3 regions of the Parabacteroides sp. AF21-43 genome follow, and region 1 is predicted to be linked to each of the others. Evidence: riboswitches for the same ligand, from Rfam matches in the RefSeq annotation. Region 1 holds a riboswitch; each other region holds the start of a gene.

Region 1 (6,854 bases):
TTGATTATACATTATATTACAGGCATTCCTATACCGACAATGGTAGGTATCTTATCCGGAGCAGTGACGAATACACCGGGATTGGGCGCTGCTCAACAGGCTTATTCAGATATGACGGGGATCTCGGATGAAACGATCGCTTTAGGATATGCGGTTGCCTATCCGTTAGGTGTGATCGGCATTATCTTGTCGATGATTTTTATCCGTTATGTTTTCCGTATCTCTTTTGCGAAGGAGACGGAACAATTGGAAGAAGAGACGGATACGGAATCGGGAGGAGAGGCTGTACCTATCTCTTTGGTGGTGAAGAATCCGGCGATTTTTGGTCGTAGCGTAAGTGAGCTATCTAAATTGTTGGAACACCGTGAATTTGTTATTTCCCGTATTTTACGTAACGATACGAATCGGATAGAGATCGTGGCGGGGAACACGGTATTGAATGGGGATGATAAGATTTTTGTTATTACCGCAGAGCATGACGTGGAGGCGATAAAGACTTTTATCGGTCAAGAAATACAGATGGATCGTAAGCAATGGATTCCGGCGGAAAGCCAGTTTATCAGCCGGCGTATTTTGGTTACCCGGTCTGAAATCAACGGTAAGCAATTAGGGGCTTTGCAGTTACGCCGTTTACATGGAATTAACGTGACTCGGATCAATCGTGCGGGGCTGGAGTTGGTAGCTACTCCTAATCTGGTCTTGCAAATAGGCGACCGGGTGACAGTGGTCGGTAGTGAATTGGCGGTGGAGAAAGTTGCCGAGACGCTGGGTAATTCAATGAAACGCTTGAATGAACCTAATTTGGTGACTATTTTTGTTGGTATAGTTTTGGGTATTATCGTGGGAAGTCTTCCTATTAGTTTTCCGGGTATTCCTCAACCGGTGAAATTAGGATTAGCGGGAGGTCCGTTGATCGTTGCGATATTGATAAGCCGGTTCGGTTATCGTTATAAATTGGTTACTTATACCACGCAAAGTTCTAATTTACTATTGAGGGAATTAGGAATCACCTTGTTTCTCGCCTGCGTGGGATTGAGTGCGGGTGAAGGTTTTGTCGATACGATAGTCAATAAGGGTGGTGTAGCTTGGATCGGTTATGGTTTTATAATAACGTTATTGCCTCTACTGATTATCGGTTGTGTGGGAAGGTATTTTTATAAACTGAATTATTTTACGTTGATGGGATTGATTGCGGGAAGTACGACCGATCCTCCTGCGTTAGCCTATTCCAATATGGCGGCAGGAAATGATGCGCCGGCGGTTGGATATGCGACGGTTTATCCATTGACCATGTTTTTGCGTGTGTTGACCGCACAGTTAATGATATTATTCTTTTATACATAGAATAAATATTTTGTTGTTAGTAATGTTTAGAAAAGTGTAAACTCCCTAGCCTTCCGCCGAAGTGATTCGCCGGGGGGCTTTTTTGTTGCTAATCAAAAAGTAAACATGTATCTTTGCGGCCAATCAAGGTGTAGATGTTATCGATTCCGATAATAATCAGTAAAAGGGAATCCGGTGCGAGTCCGGAGCTGTACCCGTAGCTGTAAGTCCTTGGAGCCCCGGCAAATCTTGTTGCCACTGCCTATCGGATAGGCGGGAAGGTAGCCGACAGAGGGTGGACGAGCCAGAAAACCTGCCATGATTTTGTTATGCGACGTTTCGGGTGAAGACGTTGGTAAACCTAAGAATTATTATGCGAGATTTATATCTTATAAGATGTCTGTGCGTTTTTAGCGTATGGTTATTTTCTTTGGGTGTCGCTTTCGGTCAACAGATCGATACGACGGCCTATCACGAGCTTTCCGGGGTGGAAGTAGTGGAGAAGGTACGTCCGTCGGTCACCCGTGAAGGTACGCCTTTGCAAATTATGGACCGGGCGGGAATCGATCGCTTGGGAGTACAAGACCTATCCGAGGCCGTGAAACGCTTCTCGGGAGTTACAGTACAGGATTATGGGGGGATCGGAGGATTGAAAACGGTCTCGGTACGTAGCTTGGGAGCGAAGCATACCGCCGTCAGTTACGATGGGGTGACGATTACGGATGCGCAAAGCGGGCAAGTCGATATCAGCCGTTTCTCGTTGGATAACGTGGAGATGGTTTCCTTATCGATCGGACAATCGGATGACATCTTCCAAACGGCAAGGGTGTATGCCTCGGCAGGAGCCTTGAATATACAAACCGGAAAGCCCACGTTTAAAGACAAATCGTTTCATACTTATCTTAAGGTTAAGGGAGGTTCCTTCGGGCTTTTTAATCCCGTGCTGCATTATGATCAAAAATTAGGAAAGCGTTGGAGCGCATCCTTACATGGTGATTTCGTGCGTGCGGATGGGCAATATCCCTATACATTGATTAATGGGGAATTGGAGACGAGAGAGAAGCGTAGAAATAGCGATATCCATGCTTACCATTTGGAAGGTAATCTATTCGGCGATTTTGGAAGGGGAGGCGAACTTTCCTTTAAGGCGTACTATTTTGATTCGGAGCGGGGGCTTCCCGGTTCTGTTAATTTATATAACAAGAACACTTCTGAACGATTATGGGATAATAACTTTTTCGTGCAATCGGGGTATAAGAATGTTCTTAATGAGAAATTTACGCTACGGGCCATGGCTAAGTATAATTATGCTTTTACTCGTTATTTAGATATAAATGATAAATATGCTGCGGGCGAACAAGTCGATTTGAATACACAGAATGAGTATTATGGCTCTGTAGGTTTGCTGTATACTCCTATAAAGTATGTATCGGCGACGTTGACTACGGATTTAACTCGCTCTATGCTGGACAATAATTTTGTGAACGGCCCTAATCCAAAGCGAATGGCCTCTCAATCAGTACTAGCGGTGCAATATAAGAACAGTCGATTCACGGCTACCGCTAGTTTATTGGGAACATATATCACTGATAAAGTGGAGCAAGGGGAAAAACCGGATGATAAGAGGCGTTTATCCCCGGCTGTAAGTTTGTCTTGGCGGCCATTCTCGGAAAGTACTTTGCGGATACGTGCCTCTTACAAAGATATATTCCGGGTTCCTACATTTACGGACTTGTATTACCTCCGTATGGGAAATACAAATTTGAAACCGGAAGAAACTTCCCAATATAATGTAGGGGTAACATGGAGTTCTTCCTGTGGGGATTGGCTGCGGCATTTCAGTATTTCGGCGGATGGATATTATAATACGGTGAAAGATAAGATCGTGGCTTTACCTACCATGTATGTTTGGAAGATGATGAATATGGGCGAAGTGGATATTAAAGGGGTAGATGTAAATTTATCTACACAATTCCGATTGCCCTTACGAATGAGCTTGCTTTTGGCTTCCACTTATTCTTTTCAATACGCGGTTGATGTGACAGATCCGGAAGCTAAGAATTATAAGGATCAGATTCCTTATACACCTCGTCATTCAGGCACGGTTTCCGTAACCTTGGAAAATCCATGGGTAAATGTCTCTTATATACTGACTGCGGTTGGTGATCGTTATGCATTGCCGCAAAATATAGATCGGAACAGGATTGATTCTTATATAGAACAGAGTATTTCTATAAATCGAGATTTTCGTTTTCGATATTTCGGTTTGCGTTTGCAAGGTGAATTGTTAAATCTTGCGAACGTGAATTATGATGTTATTCAGTATTATCCCATGCCGGGCCGTTCTTGGCGTTTAAGTATTTGTTTATCCTATTAGTAAACTATAAAAGTAAAGTAATGAAAAAGAAGAATTTAGTTTGTGTCTCTGCCTTGTGTGCATTGATGTCTTTCTCGTTTGTCAGCTGTGATGATGACAATGAGCCTTCACTGAACATACCAAATGTATCTGTAACTAATGTCAGTTTTACGGATGAGAATCCGGAAGCTTTAAAAGTTAGTGGAACCTTAAATTGGACAGCTCCGTCTTCTGTTGACAATGTAACAAAGTACGTGATTTATGGTTCCTCTGATGGAACCGCTAAAGATATGAAAATTGCGGAGGTAGAAGTTGGAACACATTCATATGCTATTACGGATGTCGTAAATATAGGCTATTTATTAGTTATAGCCGCAAATGCGGAAGGTGAGTCTTCTGTTTATGCTTCCGTAAGAGTTATTGATTTTGTGAAGGATAGTTCTTTCATGGCTTTATATTTCTTGAATTCGGGCAATATGGGAAATAACAACTCTTCTTTATATATGTACGACATAGAAAAGGATGAGGTTGTCCCCGATTATTTCTTGGCTCAAAATGGCAGGGGGCTGGGAGATACGGCACAGGATATGATCGTGTATGGCGATAAGATGTATATCGCGGTATATGGAGAGTCTACGATAGAAGTGACAGATCTGAAGGCAAAATCCATTAAGCAAGTCAAGACAGAGGGGCAGCCCCGTTATATGGTATCAGAGGGTGGAAAAGTCTATATTAGCTATTATAATGGATATGTCGCTCGTTTGGATACCGCATCCTTGGAGGTTGAGGCGAAAGTAAAGGTCGGACGGAATCCGGAACAATTGGCGGTATCTTCTAATAAATTGTTTGTCTCAAACTCCGGAGGTATGGATTACAGTACCGAGGTTGGGTATGATAAAACGGTATCAGTGGTTGATCTGTCTACTTTTACAGAGATAAAGAAGTTGGATGTAGTATTGAATCCCACACGGATACAGGCGGATGAGCAAGGAAATGTATATGTGGTTTCTATGGGTAACTATGCGGATATACCCAATACGGTACAAAAGATAAATACGGAGACTTATGAGGTTACTTCCCTTACGAATTGTCCAAACGCAACGGAGATGGCCTATGAGGATGGCAAGCTATTTCTGTTCTATGCGCAATGGGGAATGTCTAGCCCTGCATTTTTAACATTTGATACAAAGAGCCAATCTGCGGGAACGAGCTTTATTACAGATGGAACCTCAATACAATCCCCTTATTCAATCAGTGCCGTGGGTGGAAATGTCTATGTCGCAGAGTCTGATTATAAGAATAATGGCGATATCTATTGTTTCGGAGGTGACGGTAAATTGTTCAAGAAGTTTGAGGCCGGTTTAAATCCCATGAAAGTAGTCCTCGCTCAAAAAGATAATATCTAATGCGATTACTGATTCTCTTAGGGTTCGCTTTCTGGATGGTGGCATGTACGCCATCCGGAAAGCAAACTTCTTCCAAGGAAGCTCTTTCCTCTGATAGTATTCAATATGCCCAAGGTTTCACGGTTCAGCGCTTTGATACCTATACAATGGTGGAAGTTCGTGATCCGTGGGATAGTACCCGTCTGCTTCAACGCTATTTATTGGTAGACCGGACAAAGTCGGTTCCCGGCGGATTACTCAAAGGGACGATCGTGAAGGTCCCGGTAAAAGATATTGTGGTTTATACTTCTGTCCATGCGGCTATTATTGATCAATTGCACGAAATCAATAAGGTTATAGGTGTTTGTGAGCCTCGTTATATGGATACTCCTGCCATACAAGAGGGTATACAGGCCGGAAGAATCGCTGATTTAGGTGAGGCTACCTCTCCGAATATAGAAAAAATGATAGAGATCGGCGCGGAACTAGTGATCGCTTCCCCGTTCCAGAACAGTAGTTATGGGCCTGTCGAGAAGATAGGGATACCCATTATCGAAGGAGCCGACTATATGGAGGCATTTCCTTTGGGGCGTACGGAGTGGATTCGCTTTTATGGTTTGCTATTCGGAAAGGAAGAGATGGCCGATTCTATATTTAAAGAAACAGAGCAAGCCTATTTGTCTCTAAAGGACTTAACCGCAAATATAGATAATCGTCCTACTGTTTTGTCGGAGAAAAAGTTCGGCTCTTCGTGGTATGTACCATCCGGAGATAGTTATATGGCTCATCTTATCGAGGACGCCGGAGCTGATTATATGTTTAAGGATTTACCGGGTGCCGGAAGTACCCCCTTAGCGTTTGAGACCGTGTTTGATAAAGCGATCCATGCGGATATTTGGCTTGTTAAATATAATCAGTCTTCTGAGATGACCTATAACGATTTACGCTCCGAATATACTCCTTACGAGAATTTCGACGCTTTTAAAAAAAAACGGATTTATACCTGTAATACAGGTGCAGTTCCTTATTACGAGGAATTCCCTATACATCCGGAATATTTATTGAAAGATTTAATCTGGATTTTCCATCCGGAGCTAGTATTCGGGTATTCTCCCCGTTATTTTAGAGAAATGCCCTGATTGTCTTAAAGGTTTCATATCTTTGTTGAAATGTCGTTTCTAGACAAATAAAGGTATTAGACTATGAAGATAAAAAAGGTATATGCTGATGCTTTAACTACATTAGCGAAGGGAACAGATGCCGGGATTTACAGGTTGAATCCCAAACGAGTTGAAATCGTGAGTCGTGAGCAAGATGTAAAACGTGTTCTTGCTGAATGTGAGAAGACTGGTAAATCTGTAACCTTTAAAGCTGGGGGGACCTCTTTATCCGGCCAGACTATTACAGATTCTGTATTGATGGAAATCAGTCCTGACTATGGAAAGGTTAAGATTTCAGGAGATGGGAGTTTGGCTAAATTCCCTTGTGGTATAACTGGAGAAGAGGCGAACCGCTGGTTGAAACCTTATGGCCGTAAGCTAGGGCCTAGCCCTGCCTCCATCAAATCCGCACGTATCGGCGGGATCGTAGCGAATAACTCGAGTGGTTCTAGCTATGGTATTATCCATAACTCCTATAATACGGTCCGGGATATGGAGATTATCTTTGCGGATGGAGCCTTTTTGGATACTTCTTCGTTAGCGAGTCGCAGGGATTTCATGCAAACGCATATAGGCTTATTGGAGAAGTTGATGAATTTCCGTTTGGAGATCTTGTTGAATCCAGACATG
Region 2 (6,854 bases), on a different contig from region 1:
GTGCATACCCGCCAAGACGATGGCAGCGTTACGGGCATGGTAACGGGGTGCCGGGTCCTGCTGCTTATACGTATTCTCATGCTCCTCGTCCACGATAATCAAGCCCAAGTCCTTAAACGGAAGGAAGAGGGACGAACGGACCCCCAATACCAGCATAGGCTCGTCGTTATGCAATAGCTTATTCCAAACTTCCACCCGCTCGTTATCCGAGAACTTAGAGTGGTAGACCAATAGCTTATCCCCGAATAATTTCGCCAGCCGTTCCGTGATCTGGGTCGTGATAGCGATCTCCGGCAACATATATAAAACCTGCCGCCCCAGCCGCAAGACCTCATGGATCAAACGGACGTATATCTCGGTCTTACCACTGGAAGTCACGCCATGAAGCAAGCAGACCTCCTTCGTCTTGAAAGCCTCATGGATCTCTCCATAGGCTTTCTCTTGCGCCGGACTGAGCGGATTCGGCTCTTGCAAGCGGCAGACAGATACTTGCAAACGACCCACCTCTTTCTCGTAACTCTCCAAGATACCCCGTTTCAGCAGCCCCTCCAATACCGCAGAGGTATAACCACTGCGTTCCAATAGCTCTTTCTTGGAAAGCTCCTTCGATAAAGCGGGATTCAAGGTATGGCTTAAATCCAAGAAGCTGACCAGCAGAAGCTCTTGCTTCTTCGCTCGTTTCAAATCCTCGAACACCGCCTGTAATTTCGTCTCATCCCGGTAAGCCTCGGCCAAACGGATAAACGCCTGTGTCTTGGGAACGAATCCTCGCTTTAGCTCCTCGCTCACCTCGACCGCCCCTTTCACCATCAAGGAAGAGACGATCGGGACAACATTTCGAAGACCGGTCTTCTTCTCCAACTCCGAGATCGTCAATTTCAAAACCCCGCTAAAAGCATCCAGTACCGCTTGCTCGTTCGGGCGCAAGGGGGCGGTGGCCTCGAAATCCTCATTATAAGTAACCGCCGTCTCGCTTTCCAACTTTAAGCCGGAAGGCAAGGCCGCCTTATACACGTCGCCCAGCTTACATATATAATAAGAAGATATCCATTTCCAGAAACGGAGTTGCGGACGGCGGAGCACCGGCGTGGCATCCAGCAAAGCGTAGATCTCCTTCGTCTCAAAATCGGATACCGGTTCCCGGTCGTGTACCTCCATGACGATAGCCGTATAATATCGTTTCTTCCCGAAATGCACGATCACCCGGCAACCGGGAGTCACGGCTCTCTCCAGATCTTCGGGTATCCGATAGGTATAGCTATTCTCCAAAGGAAGGGGAAGTATGACGTCCGCGTATTTCATTCAAACAGGTGTTTCATTACGAGCCCAAAAATAACAAAAAAGGCCGGACTTCTAAAGCCCAGCCTCTCTCATTTTATTTTCACCTATTTAGAACAAGATCGCTGCCGTGATAGACCATCCACGGTTCTTTCCGGCACCGTCGGAGAGGTTCACCTTCTCAATACTATAGTTATCAGTCAGTCCCAGACCATAATTGAAACCCACCTGCAAGTGACTGATCAGCTCCACGCCGGCACCGAAGTTAAGACCTGCGCTGAAATTCTTCGCCTTCACCTGATCCGCTACGGAACCCGGGATATCCCAAAACTTATCACCGCCTACACGGAAACCGATATACGGACCGGCTGCCAGATACGCCTTGACGATCGGTAAGCCGAATTTCCATTTCAAGTTGACCGGAACATCGATATAATCCGTCTTCATCGAAGTCTTCACCCCGCCAGCCGAGGTCGTTTCCAAACCTTTTTGCGAATACAACACTGCCGCATCGATCCCGACACCGACCAACGGTAAGGTCGTCTCGATCATCGGACCCACTTGGAAGCCGGTTACGTTATCCGCTTTCAACACGTCCGAGTTGAAATGAACAGACGATATATTCACACCTCCCTTGATACCGAATTTAAGCTGAGCGTTCGCCGGAAGCGCCATCAACGCTAGCAAGGCAACCATAACAAGTCCCACAATTTTCTTCATATTCATACTTCTTTTGTTAATTACTCGTTGCAAATAAACGCACTTTTCTAATAATAAACAAATATTCTCTATAGAGTGTTCACGGAATACCCCAGTCCTTTAAACGCAAAGAAAGCATGCATCTTACACACGGAGCTCATCCCGTCGGTCAGATTCATGCTTCTTTCCCTAATTATTATGGCAAAATAATTATCCGAAACCATGAGACGACTTGATAAGAAAACCTTGGATAAAGAATAGTAAAAACCGGATACGGTTCTTGCGTTCTCTTCCGGCCTTTCCTCGAAGCCGTCGAAAATATACACGCCTTGCAGGTCTTCTGACTTACTTCCGGTCTTAAGCGCCTTCCCATTCACTTGAATGAACAGTGGCAACAGTATTGCTCAACCCGTTTATGAAGCTTACAGCAGCGGGACTGTCCGGGATTCTCACCCGATTCCCTTTTAATCCCTATCCGGCGATTGCCGAAAGGGAACAAAGCATGTAGCAAAGATACATAAAGTTTTGATGTAGCCTAACACTTTCCACAAAAAATATCCTTATATTCCCGGTTCCTGATATAGCATAAAGCCGCCCCGATAGCCGTGCGATATTCGGCATACTCCGGTATCTTGAAATGGACATCGCACATCTCCTCCAGACGGGGGAAAATATCCGGGCATTGTGGCAAGCGAGTCAGGTTACCGATCAATACGATATTCTTGATATCGCCATTTAACGAGGCGAAAACAGCTCCTTGTCCGATGGTCTGCAAGACCATATGAACGATACCGAGAGCGATATCCTCAACCTTAGCGTTCGCGTCCGCTTTTCCGAAAATAGAGGCTGTCACGTCCAGCGGCAGGCCGGGTAGCGGATGCGGCGTAATATCCCGGATATGCAAGTCGATATCATTCAAGGAACCGTGCTCGGCCAAAGACGCTATTTGGTGAAAGTCATGCGTTTTCAATAATAGCTTAGACAAGCCGAGGATTGTTCCGCCACCGATACCCAATCCCCCGATATGCTCGATCGTGGAGCCTTGTACCTTGACAAAGGAGGTACCCGTTCCCATGCTGACCACCAATAGACTGTCCAGTCCCGTATTATATTGCGCCCCTAGCCCATTCGCAAGGAACTCATCCGTCTTCGCAGTTGGTAAGCCATATAAAGGTTGATCGATATAGGCGCTACCTACACCCGTCAAGATCACTTTCTCTATATTCGAGAGCGAGATGTTATTATCATAAATATACTTACCGAAGGCTCCGAATAAAGAGGTTACCGGATCGGTAGCTTTCACGAACATCGGGTTCTTGATCTTCTTATCCTCCACGCCGACGATCTTGGTCGTGCTACCTCCCACATCTATACCTATAACGATTCCCATGATTCTTTCCCTTTTTAATTGAATAATCGCTACAAAAGTACATAAACCCGCATACAATACTAAAAAAGGCCGGACAAAATCAATTGTCCAGCCTCTCTTTATTTAAAAACCGTAAGGTCTAAACTCTATTTATTCGCCTAACAAGATCTCAAGGATCTGGCAAGCTGCCTTCGATACGGAAGTACCCGGGCCAAAGATAGCGGCAACGCCAGCCTTATACAAGAAGTCATAGTCTTGAGCCGGGATTACACCTCCAGCAATAACGATGATGTCCTCACGACCTAGTTTCTTCAACTCCTCGATAACCTGCGGAACCAACGTCTTATGACCAGCGGCCAAAGAAGAAACGCCCATTACGTGAACGTCGTTCTCCACAGCTTGACGGGCAGCCTCGGCCGGAGTCTGGAACAACGGTCCCATATCTACGTCGAAACCACAGTCCGCATAACCAGTAGCGACAACCTTAGCGCCACGGTCGTGTCCGTCCTGACCCATCTTAGCGATCATGATACGAGGCTGACGGCCTTCTTTCTTAGCGAATTGCTCGCAAAGCTCGCAAGCTTTCTGGAAGTCTGCGTCTTTCTTAGTTTCTGATGAATACACGCCTGAAATAGTTCTAATGATTGCTTTATAACGACCTACAACCACCTCGCAAGCATCGGAGATCTCTCCCAATGACGCACGCAAGCCAGCAGCCTTAACAGCCAACTCTAATAAGTTGCCCTTCTTCGTCTTCACGCACTCCGTGATATCAGCCAAAGCTTTTTGAACAGCGGCTTCGTCACGGTTAGCACGCAACTCCTTCAAAGCGGCGATCTGCTCGTTACGTACGGCTGTATTATCGATCTCAAGGATATCGATCGGATCTTCCTTCGGCAAACGATATTTGTTAACACCAACGATGGTCTGAACACCAGAGTCGATACGAGCCTGTGTACGAGCGGCAGCTTCCTCGATACGCATCTTAGGAAGACCTGTCTCGATGGCTTTCGCCATACCACCCATGCTCTCGATCTCTTGGATCAATGCCCAACCTTTATGTACCAACTCATTCGTCAAAGACTCTACATAGTAAGAACCAGCCCACGGGTCGATCTCCTTACAGATCTTAGTCTCTTCCTGAATGTAAATCTGTGTATTACGAGCGATACGAGCAGAGAAGTCGGTCGGCAAAGCGATCGCCTCATCCAATGCGTTCGTATGCAAAGATTGTGTATGTCCTAATGTAGCGGCCATAGCCTCGATACAAGTACGTCCTACGTTATTGAACGGATCTTGCTCGGTCAATGACCAACCGGAAGTCTGGCTATGTGTACGCAATGCCAATGATTTCGGGTTCTTAGCGCCGAAGCTCTTCACGATCTTCGCCCACAACATACGAGCCGCACGCATCTTGGCGATCTCCATGAAGTGATTTACACCGATAGCCCAGAAGAATGACAAACGGGGAGCGAACGCATCCACATCGATACCGGCGTTGATACCGGCACGAAGATATTCCATACCGTCGCACAACGTATAAGCCATCTCGATATCAGCCGTAGCACCAGCCTCCTGCATATGATAACCGGAGATAGAGATAGAGTTGAACTTCGGCATCTTCTGAGAGGTGTACTCGAAGATATCAGCGATAATCTTCATGGAGAACTCAGGCGGATAGATATAGGTATTACGTACCATGAACTCTTTCAATATATCGTTCTGGATCGTACCGGCCATTTCCTCCAACTTAGCACCTTGCTCCAAACCTGCGTTGATATAGAATGCCAATACCGGAAGCACACCACCATTCATGGTCATGGAAACAGACATCTTGTTCAAAGGAATACCATCGAATAACACTTTCATGTTCTCCAAGGAACAGATAGATACACCCGCTTTACCTACATCACCAACCACACGTTCGTTGTCGGCATCGTAACCACGGTGAGTCGGAAGGTCGAACGCAACGGACAAACCTTTCTGACCGGAAGCCAAGTTACGGCGATAGAAAGCGTTAGACTCCTCAGCGGTAGAGAAACCTGCGTACTGACGGATTGTCCAAGGACGCATAGCGTACATACCGCTGTACGGGCCACGTAGATAAGGAGGCAAACCGGAAGCATAGTTCAAGTGCTCCATACCCTCCAAGTCTTCTTTTGTATATACAGGTTTCACCTCGATATGCTCGGGTGTTTTCCAATTGGGCTCGATGCCATTGGCTTTTGCCCATTCGGCAGCGTTTGTAGCTGCGAATCCGGCATTCTTTATATCTATGTTTTTAAAATCTGGTCTCATAATTGTTTATACTTAAGCGATTCCTAATTTAGCGTTGAATGCTTTCAATGTCTCAAGCACATTGCTCTTTACATTTACGAACTGGTCGATACCTTGAGCCTTCAAGTCGTCCGCGCAAGCAGGAGCTCCGGCTACAACGAATTCGGCACGTCCGGCCAAAGCCTTGTAAGCGGCAGGAGCGAATTCTGCATACTCGTCATCACTAGAGCAAAGAACCACGATCTCGGCACCCGCCTTGACAGCAGCCTCAACACCAGCCTCAACCGTATCGAAGCCTAAGTTATCAATTATCTTATATCCGGCACAAGCGAAGAAGTTAGCGGAGAACTGTGAACGAGCCAAACGCATCGCCAAGTTACCTATCGTCAACATAAATACCTTCGGAGTCTTGCCACTCTTCTCTGTCGTCATACGCAAAGCCTCGAATTCAGAAGCGCCGCGAGAGAAATCTAGAGCCGGGATCGTTGCCTCACCGCAATGACCACCGCCACAACAGCAAGAACCTTTTTCTTGAATCTTATCGGCAGCTACTTCCGTGAAGTTAGGATACTGGTTAGAACCCAACAAGATCTCACGACGGGTAGCAACCGCTTTCTTACGAGCTACATTCGAAGCGTTAACGGCATTTTGGATCTCACCTGCGTTCACGGCAACGGAGAATCCTCCTTTTTCCTCAACCTCCAAGAACAACTTCCAAGCGACATCAGCCAAGGAATTCGTCAATACCTCTACATAATAAGAACCGGCAGACGGGTCAACGACCTTATCCAAGTGGCACTCTTCCTTCAATAATAATTGTTGGTTACGTGCGATACGCTCAGAGAAATCGTCTGGAGTCTGGTAAATCTTATCAAACGGGCGAACCGTGATAGAGTCTACGCCGGCAAGAGCGGCAGACATAGCCTCAGTTTGAGAACGAAGCAAGTTTACGTGAGCATCGTAAACCGTCATGTTCCACTCTGAAGTCTGTGCGTGAGCAACCATCTTGCAAGCGCATTCGCAGGCCGGCTTATAAGCGGCTACGATCTCGGCCCACAACCAACGAGCCGCACGGAGCTTAGCGATTTCCATGAAGTAGTTAGAGCTGATACCAAAATTGAATTTGATTTTCTTGGCAACCTCGTCAGCGGTGAAACCAGCCTCGGTAAGTTTTGCCATCAATTCGTTACCCCAAGCCAAGGCGTAACCTAATTCCTGAGAAATGTAAGCG
Region 3 (6,854 bases), on a different contig from region 1:
CTTCAATAAAGTAGCGCCGGGAGATTGCGCATGTTTCTTTAGAAACTGTACGAAGCGAGACGCGATCCTTTTGCGGTTGGGAACCCCTGCGGCTCCGGCCATCTCATCTGCCAATTCGGTTTCCCGCTGGCATTCCTCCAAGGCGAACTGCCCTAATAGGAAGAATGCCTCCCGTGGAACCGTACTGATCCAGTTTGGATTTCCCCTTCCTGCGTTCAGCATGATGTGCGTACTTTTACGAGCGCTCTCATCCGCTAACTCTATCAAGATGTTCTTTAGCTCGAAAGGGCTAATCTCCGACATCTTTTTCTCATATTCTCTCGTGACATGTATTTTCTTCTTGTCCATACATTATATATATTACATGATTAGCACAATAACGACACCCCAGATGATTAATAAAGTATTACCCACCGCATAGGTAACGGTATAGCCTAAGGCTGGAGTCTCACTTCCTACGGCATCTTCCACCGCTCCTAATGCGGCAGTTGTCGTACGTGAACCCGCCGTACAACCTAAAGTAATAGCCGGGTGGAACTTAAAAACGTAACGTCCCATCAGAATACCGATGATAAGCGGGATAGATGTCGCTAAAGCACCGATAATAAATAAACTTATACCGACTTCCTTCAATCCGGTCACGAAACTGGGACCCGCCGTGATACCGACTACGGCGATAAACATATTCAATCCCAAATTATTTAATATCCAGACGGAAGGCTCCGGAATACGCCCGAAGGTCGGATGCTTAGAACGAAGCCATCCAAAGACGAGCCCGGCTATCAAAGCACCTCCACTCGTACTTAGGCTAATCGGGACACCCCCGAAATGAATCGCGAGCGAACCTAAAATTCCCCCTAAGAAAATACCGATACCCACGAAAATCAAATCGGTCTGATTGGTTGGGCGATCGGGATATCCTAAAGCCGTCGCCGCTTTATTTACCTCTGATTTCATGCCTACCAATTCCAGCATATCACCGGAATCTATCACCGTAGCGGCCAAGACCGGGATATTGATACCCGCACGCCTTACGGACTTGATGCTAACACCATGCATGAACGATTGATTGCGTAAATAGCAGATCTTTTTCCCCACGTATTCCTTATGGATCACTAGTACGGGTAACGTCTCTGCCGGAAAATCGAGCAATTCAATGTCATTGACCTCGTCGCCAATCCAGTTCTCCTCTCCGATCACGAATTCCCGGCGACCGCTTAGGACAACCTCATTTCCGGTATGTAAAACCAAATCCGGTTTAACATCGGTTACTACATTATTAATACGGACACGCTCCACGAACAAATGCCGTCCCAATTGGTCTAAATACACCTCCAACTGCTTTACGCTTTTGCCATCCTTGAACCATTCATTACTAATCTTATAGGCCCGGAAAGTTACCGGACGGGCGGCAGGCATAAAGCCCGGTTGCTCGCTCTCGTCGTTATTTCCCATTTTAGCCTCTAGCTCTTTACACGCTTTTTTCACGTAGTCGAGTCCTCCTAAAAGACGTGGCCCGATATCACTCACTAACCATGCGGATCCTGCCGTACCGAAAATATAAGTTACCGCATAGGCCACGGGCATTACATTTACCATAGCACTTTTATCCGTATCGCTAATATTCATCTGTCCGATCGTATCTTCGGCAACTCCTAATACTGCCGACATCGTCTGGGAGCCCGCCAATAATCCTGCGGCCTCGCCTGCGTTATATCCCATAAGTTTCGCTAACAAAAAAGGAGCGATCAAACAAAATATACACATGACGGCGGCGAAAAGCATTTGAGGAAGACCTTCCTTTTTCAATCCCCGGAAGAACTGTGGCCCAACGCTATATCCTACAGCGAAGAGGAACATCAAGAAAAAGACGGACTTTAACGGTCCGCTTATATCGATTTTTAATTGCCCGATCAATACACCGACCAATAATACGCTGGTAACCGTTCCCAGCGTGAACTTCTTTATCTTAAACTTGCCAATCCAGAAACCGAGAGCTAAGGTTATGAAAATAGCTAGCTCCGGATAATGTTGAAGTAAATTAGTTATCCATTCCATATCTATTTATTTGATGTTAAACAAAAAAGATGCTATTGGAACAGGGATTCTTTGAAAGATGTTGTTACTTTTCGGGATTATTTATATAAATTTGCGACCGCTTAGGTGATAGAGTTTGTCTACCGACAACTCTATAAAAGGGAATCCGGTTAGAATCCGGAACAGTGCCCGCTACTGTGAAGCTCTTGAAAAGGAAAGCGTTCTGCTATGCCACTGTCTTAAGAAAGATGGGAAGGTTGCTTTCCGAGCCAGTCAGGAAACCTGCCAAGCGAAGTAATGATTAATTCCTCCCGGGGTCAGGAGTAATTAAGAGGATAGAAATATCACCTATATCTAAAAGATGTTGGAGACGTAATAATACGTTGTCTCCGTGGGATTGATATGTAATCTAATTATTAATATATTCATATGATGAGGAAACACTTACTATCTTTCTTCTTGCTGGTCATCAGCCTAGTTTGTCGTGCGCACGATGGCGAGAATTTTGTAGCATCCGATTTATTCGCCTCTTTACAACCGGGCGATAAGGCCGCTTTATTGATGGTACATTTTGGAACAACCCATGATGATACCCGTGCCTTGACAATCGACGCGATCAATCAAAAAGCGAAAGAAGCTTTCAAAGATGTTGAGTTGCGTGAGGCATGGACTTCTCGCATTGTAATGCGCCGCTTAAAAGCTCGTGGCGTAGAGAAACTGAACCCGATCGAGGCCTTGGAAAAATTAAAGACTGATGGTTATACACATGTCTTGATCCAATCCACGAATATAATCGAAGGTATCGAGATGGAATCCTTACGTAAGGATGTTGCCACCATGAAATCTTCTTTCAAGGAGATTCGTATCGGTAATCCTTTATTGTATACACCGGAGGATTATGAGGCGGTAATCGTCGCTATCACAAAAAATGGGGCGAAAGAAGGCGCTACTTTATTGGTAGGCCATGGCACTTATACTCCGGCGACGGCTCAATATGCCATGTTGGATTATATGTTGAAGGAGAAGGGATTCAAGGATTATTCCGTAGGAACCATCGAGGGCTATCCTACTTTTGATACGATGGTAGCCCAAGTAAAGGCCAATGGAACGAAGAAAGTCTTGTTGATGCCATTTATGTTTGTCGCCGGAGACCATGCGAAAAACGATATCGCCGGTGATTGGAAAGAGGAACTGGAAAAGAAAGGCTACGAGGTAAGCGTATTTATGGAAGGTCTGGGACAGAATCCGGATATTCAGAAGATCTTCATCGAACATGCCCGTTTCATGGCTAAACATAAGATGATCGATATCGTTGATAAGAAGAAAGCTTATGCGGTAGAGAAGGACTAAAAAAGTTCTCCAAATCTATGTTTTATTCCTTTCGGAAGAAAAAGTAATTCCTTCCGAAAGAAACTAAATTTTCATTCGAAGGAAAATGGAATTTCTTTCGAAAGGGATTTCACATGCATACAATAAACAGTTATAATGCTAAATATATGAAAAGAGTTTTGACAATCTTACCGTTGACAGCCTTATGTATCAGTACGATGCAGGCACAACACAAGAATGAGTACACGAATTTCGCCGATACGACATTCAATATTCAAGAAGTCGTAGCGACCGCCGCACGCAAGCCACGTCCACAAATCACGAAGTTGGACGTACCTATGAAATATCTTCCTATTTCAATTAATAGCATTACGGCGAGTAGTTTGGAGTTGCGAGGTATCCGTAATATCCAAGATGCGGTACGCTTTATGCCGGGCGTACGATTCCAGACATCTTATGGCGCATTTCAACAATTGTCGATCCGTGGTTTCGATCATTCTATCATGATGATAGACGGTATCCGCGATGAACGTTCGGCAATAAACAACTCTTATCCCGTACCCGATCTATCCTGTATCGAGTCTATTGAATTATTAAAGGGACCGGCTTCTGTACTTTACGGACATTCAGCCGTAGGTGGAACCTTGAATATCGTTCGTAAATCCCCGTCAGAGAAACAGAGCGTTAATGCTCGATTGGCCTACGGTAGTTACGAGAATAAAGAGGCGACACTTGGCATGGGCGGTAAATTGGTCGGTCCGGTCAATTATTACGCCAATGTCAACTTTTCCGATCAAGAGGGCTGGCGTGATAATGGCAACCGTCGCTTTTCCGGTTATCTGGCATTGCAAGCTAAAATGACGGAACGTGACATATTAGATGTTCGCGGAGGTTTTAACCGCGACTTCTATGGGACGGAGATCGGTCTTCCCGATTTAATGGCAAATGATGTATATAATGTGCAAACAGGACAGTTATATCTCCATAAAAATGAGATGCTACCGGGACTTGACCGTGAGGCTCGCTACAATAACGAGTCCGACTTTATGAAGAATCACGCATGGAACGTATCGACGCAATACACACATACTTTTTGGAACGGCGCGAAACTAACAGATCGCCTTTCTTACAATAACGACGATATCAACTATTTTGGGACGGAAGCCCTCGACTATCTCGAAAGTGATGATCCGATCTATGATCATTATTATATGAAAAACGGCCAGAAAAAATATATCTGTTTGGACAGTGTATATCTTTCTTTCCCGCTTCGCTTCTCCCATATAGCCAAGACGGTAGCCAATACGCTCGAGCTAAGCGGTAAATTCAGGACGGGTGAGATAAAGCATACGTATATGGGAGGTTACTCTTTCGTCGCCTTGAATCGTACCAGCTATTCGGGCTATAATTTAGGAGATGATGTTCAGGGTCCCGGCCTTTATTCGCATGTATCCGTTTATGATCCGCATAGCATGGGATATATGACCAGTAAATTCTCGAAAGCAACGGTTACGCATCATTATTCCAACAGCCTTTATCTTCAAGATATGGTTGAGTTCAACGAGCAATGGAAGGTATTAGCCGCTCTACGTTACGACTTTTTCCGTTATATGTCCGCCAGCGCTACAACTCCTACCGGACGACGTGAGTATGAGGAGCATTCAAGCTTCAATATGATAAAGAATAAGGCGTTGACTTATCGTTTCGGAGCGGTCTATCTGCCCCATCCGAATACATCCATTTATGCGTCTTTCGCCTCTTTCTTCAAGCCGATCCGTACGTTCTATCAAGATAACGTCATTTATGTAGGAGGTGATGGAAATCGTTTCGAGCCTGCTCGCAATGAGGAAGTATTTAAGCCGGAGAAAGGATACCAAGCCGAGGTGGGTCTTAAATATCAATTGAACAATATATTAAGCGCCAATGCCAGCTTGTTCTATATCCGGAAGATGAACAGTACGGCTACGTTGACCAACAACTATCAAGAGGAAGTAAACGGCGAGACTACCACGATGAGTGTAATCGGACAGGTGGGTGTACAAGATTCCAAAGGTTTTGATTTTGATGTCACTCTTTCTCCGGTAAGCACCTTAGCGCTGACGATCGGTTATGGATTGAACGACTCCAAGATCCGGGAGATGAAAGAAATAAAGGATCCGGAATTGATCGAGGCTATCTATGGCAATAACCCGGATGAGACAAAGCAACAATTGAATAGCCAAGAAGGAAACTGGCAGAGCAACGTACCGAACCAGACTTTCTACGCATACGGCAGTTATACCATCCCTCGGGGTGTCTTGAAGAATCTGGAATTTCACTTGAGTAGCAGTTATACCGGTAAAGTATACCGTAATACATCTAACAACTCTTGGTTCGATCCGTATTGGGTAACCGATTTCGGTATGTCTTATTTGTTGAACAACAATATTCACCTTACATTCAACTTGAATAACTTGTTTGACAACAATTATTATAACCAAGCGCTCGGACAACAGATGGTGCCAAGCATGCCTCGTAATTTCCAAGTGGCTATCTCCTATACATTATAATATATAGAACATACGCTCATGAATCTATTGACAAAGATCATGCAATTTATACACAGGATACTGGGCACGGCACTCAGTATCCTGTTCCTCGTTTGGTTCCTATCGGGATTGGTAATGATCTACCATACGTTCCCGCGAGCGGACCGGGCCGATAAACGGGCGAAGATGGATATTCTCTCTCCGGAGAATCTTCCTTCGTTAGACCAGATAGAGAAACGTTTACCGCAGAACGAGCGGATAAACCATGTTACCTTAAACAGCTATTTGGGACAAACTGTTTTTCATCTCCGGACGGAGAAAGGGAGCTATGATATTCCTGCCGACTCGACGGAAAGATTACCCGTAATCGACTGGAATCATATCCAACGTGTGGCATCACTATGGAATACCTCTTCCATAGCGAAGGTAGATTCCTTGTACACCTTGGACCAATGGATTCCATTCGGTCGTTTAAAAGAGGAATTTCCGATCTATAAATTCCATTTCGCCGATCCGGAACGACATGAATTATACATATCCTCTAAATCCGGGGAGGTTTTGCAATATACGGATAAAAACAGTCGTTTCTGGGCTTGGCTCGGGGCGATCCCTCATTGGGTCTATTTCACTTCCTTGCGGCAAGACGCTGAATTATGGATAAAGGTAGTTGTCTGGTTATCCGGAATCGGGTGCGTTATGTGTATCGCCGGGATCTATTTAGGAATACGGGATTTCCGGTTAGCGAGGAGACGTCATTTGATTTCCCCTTATAAGAAGTTCTGGTATAAATGGCATCATATTCTTGGGGTGTTATTCGGTTTATTCGTCCTCACCTTCTGCTTTAGTGGTATGATGTCTTTAGCTCGTGTACAGGATTGGGGGTTGAAAGCCAAGCTCGATATAAACCCGGTTCAAGAACTGCGGAAGATGGCTCCTTCCCCACTCGATTATCCGTTGGAT

The links. A riboswitch is a leader RNA that binds a small molecule or an ion and turns the genes downstream of it on or off. The one in region 1 is predicted to bind cobalamin.
Region 2: another riboswitch for cobalamin. It lies ahead of DWX84_RS00760 (porin family protein); the one in region 1 lies ahead of DWX84_RS10320 (TonB-dependent siderophore receptor).
Region 3: another riboswitch for cobalamin. It lies ahead of DWX84_RS03330 (sirohydrochlorin cobaltochelatase); the one in region 1 lies ahead of DWX84_RS10320 (TonB-dependent siderophore receptor).

Annotation. Positions count from the first base shown of each region.
Region 1 is NZ_QTMG01000012.1:9,291-16,144, forward strand. Features, by position in the region: gene DWX84_RS10315 (putative transporter) at 1-1,344, shown strand, start outside; cobalamin riboswitch at 1,454-1,659, shown strand; gene DWX84_RS10320 (TonB-dependent siderophore receptor) at 1,697-3,700, shown strand; gene DWX84_RS10325 (DUF5074 domain-containing protein) at 3,721-5,085, shown strand; gene DWX84_RS10330 (ABC transporter substrate-binding protein) at 5,085-6,203, shown strand; gene DWX84_RS10335 (FAD-binding and (Fe-S)-binding domain-containing protein) at 6,267-6,854, shown strand, end outside.
Region 2 is NZ_QTMG01000001.1:170,309-177,162, reverse strand. Features, by position in the region: gene priA (primosomal protein N') at 1-1,302, opposite strand, end outside; gene DWX84_RS00760 (porin family protein) at 1,390-1,998, opposite strand; cobalamin riboswitch at 2,290-2,493, opposite strand; gene coaW (type II pantothenate kinase) at 2,513-3,367, opposite strand; gene scpA (methylmalonyl-CoA mutase) at 3,497-5,644, opposite strand; gene mutA (methylmalonyl-CoA mutase small subunit) at 5,657-6,854, opposite strand, start outside.
Region 3 is NZ_QTMG01000003.1:45,344-52,197, forward strand. Features, by position in the region: gene DWX84_RS03320 (bifunctional aspartate transaminase/aspartate 4-decarboxylase) at 1-348, opposite strand, end outside; gene aspT (aspartate-alanine antiporter) at 361-2,058, opposite strand; cobalamin riboswitch at 2,145-2,342, shown strand; gene DWX84_RS03330 (sirohydrochlorin cobaltochelatase) at 2,470-3,387, shown strand; gene DWX84_RS03335 (TonB-dependent siderophore receptor) at 3,534-5,915, shown strand; gene DWX84_RS03340 (PepSY domain-containing protein) at 5,934-6,854, shown strand, end outside.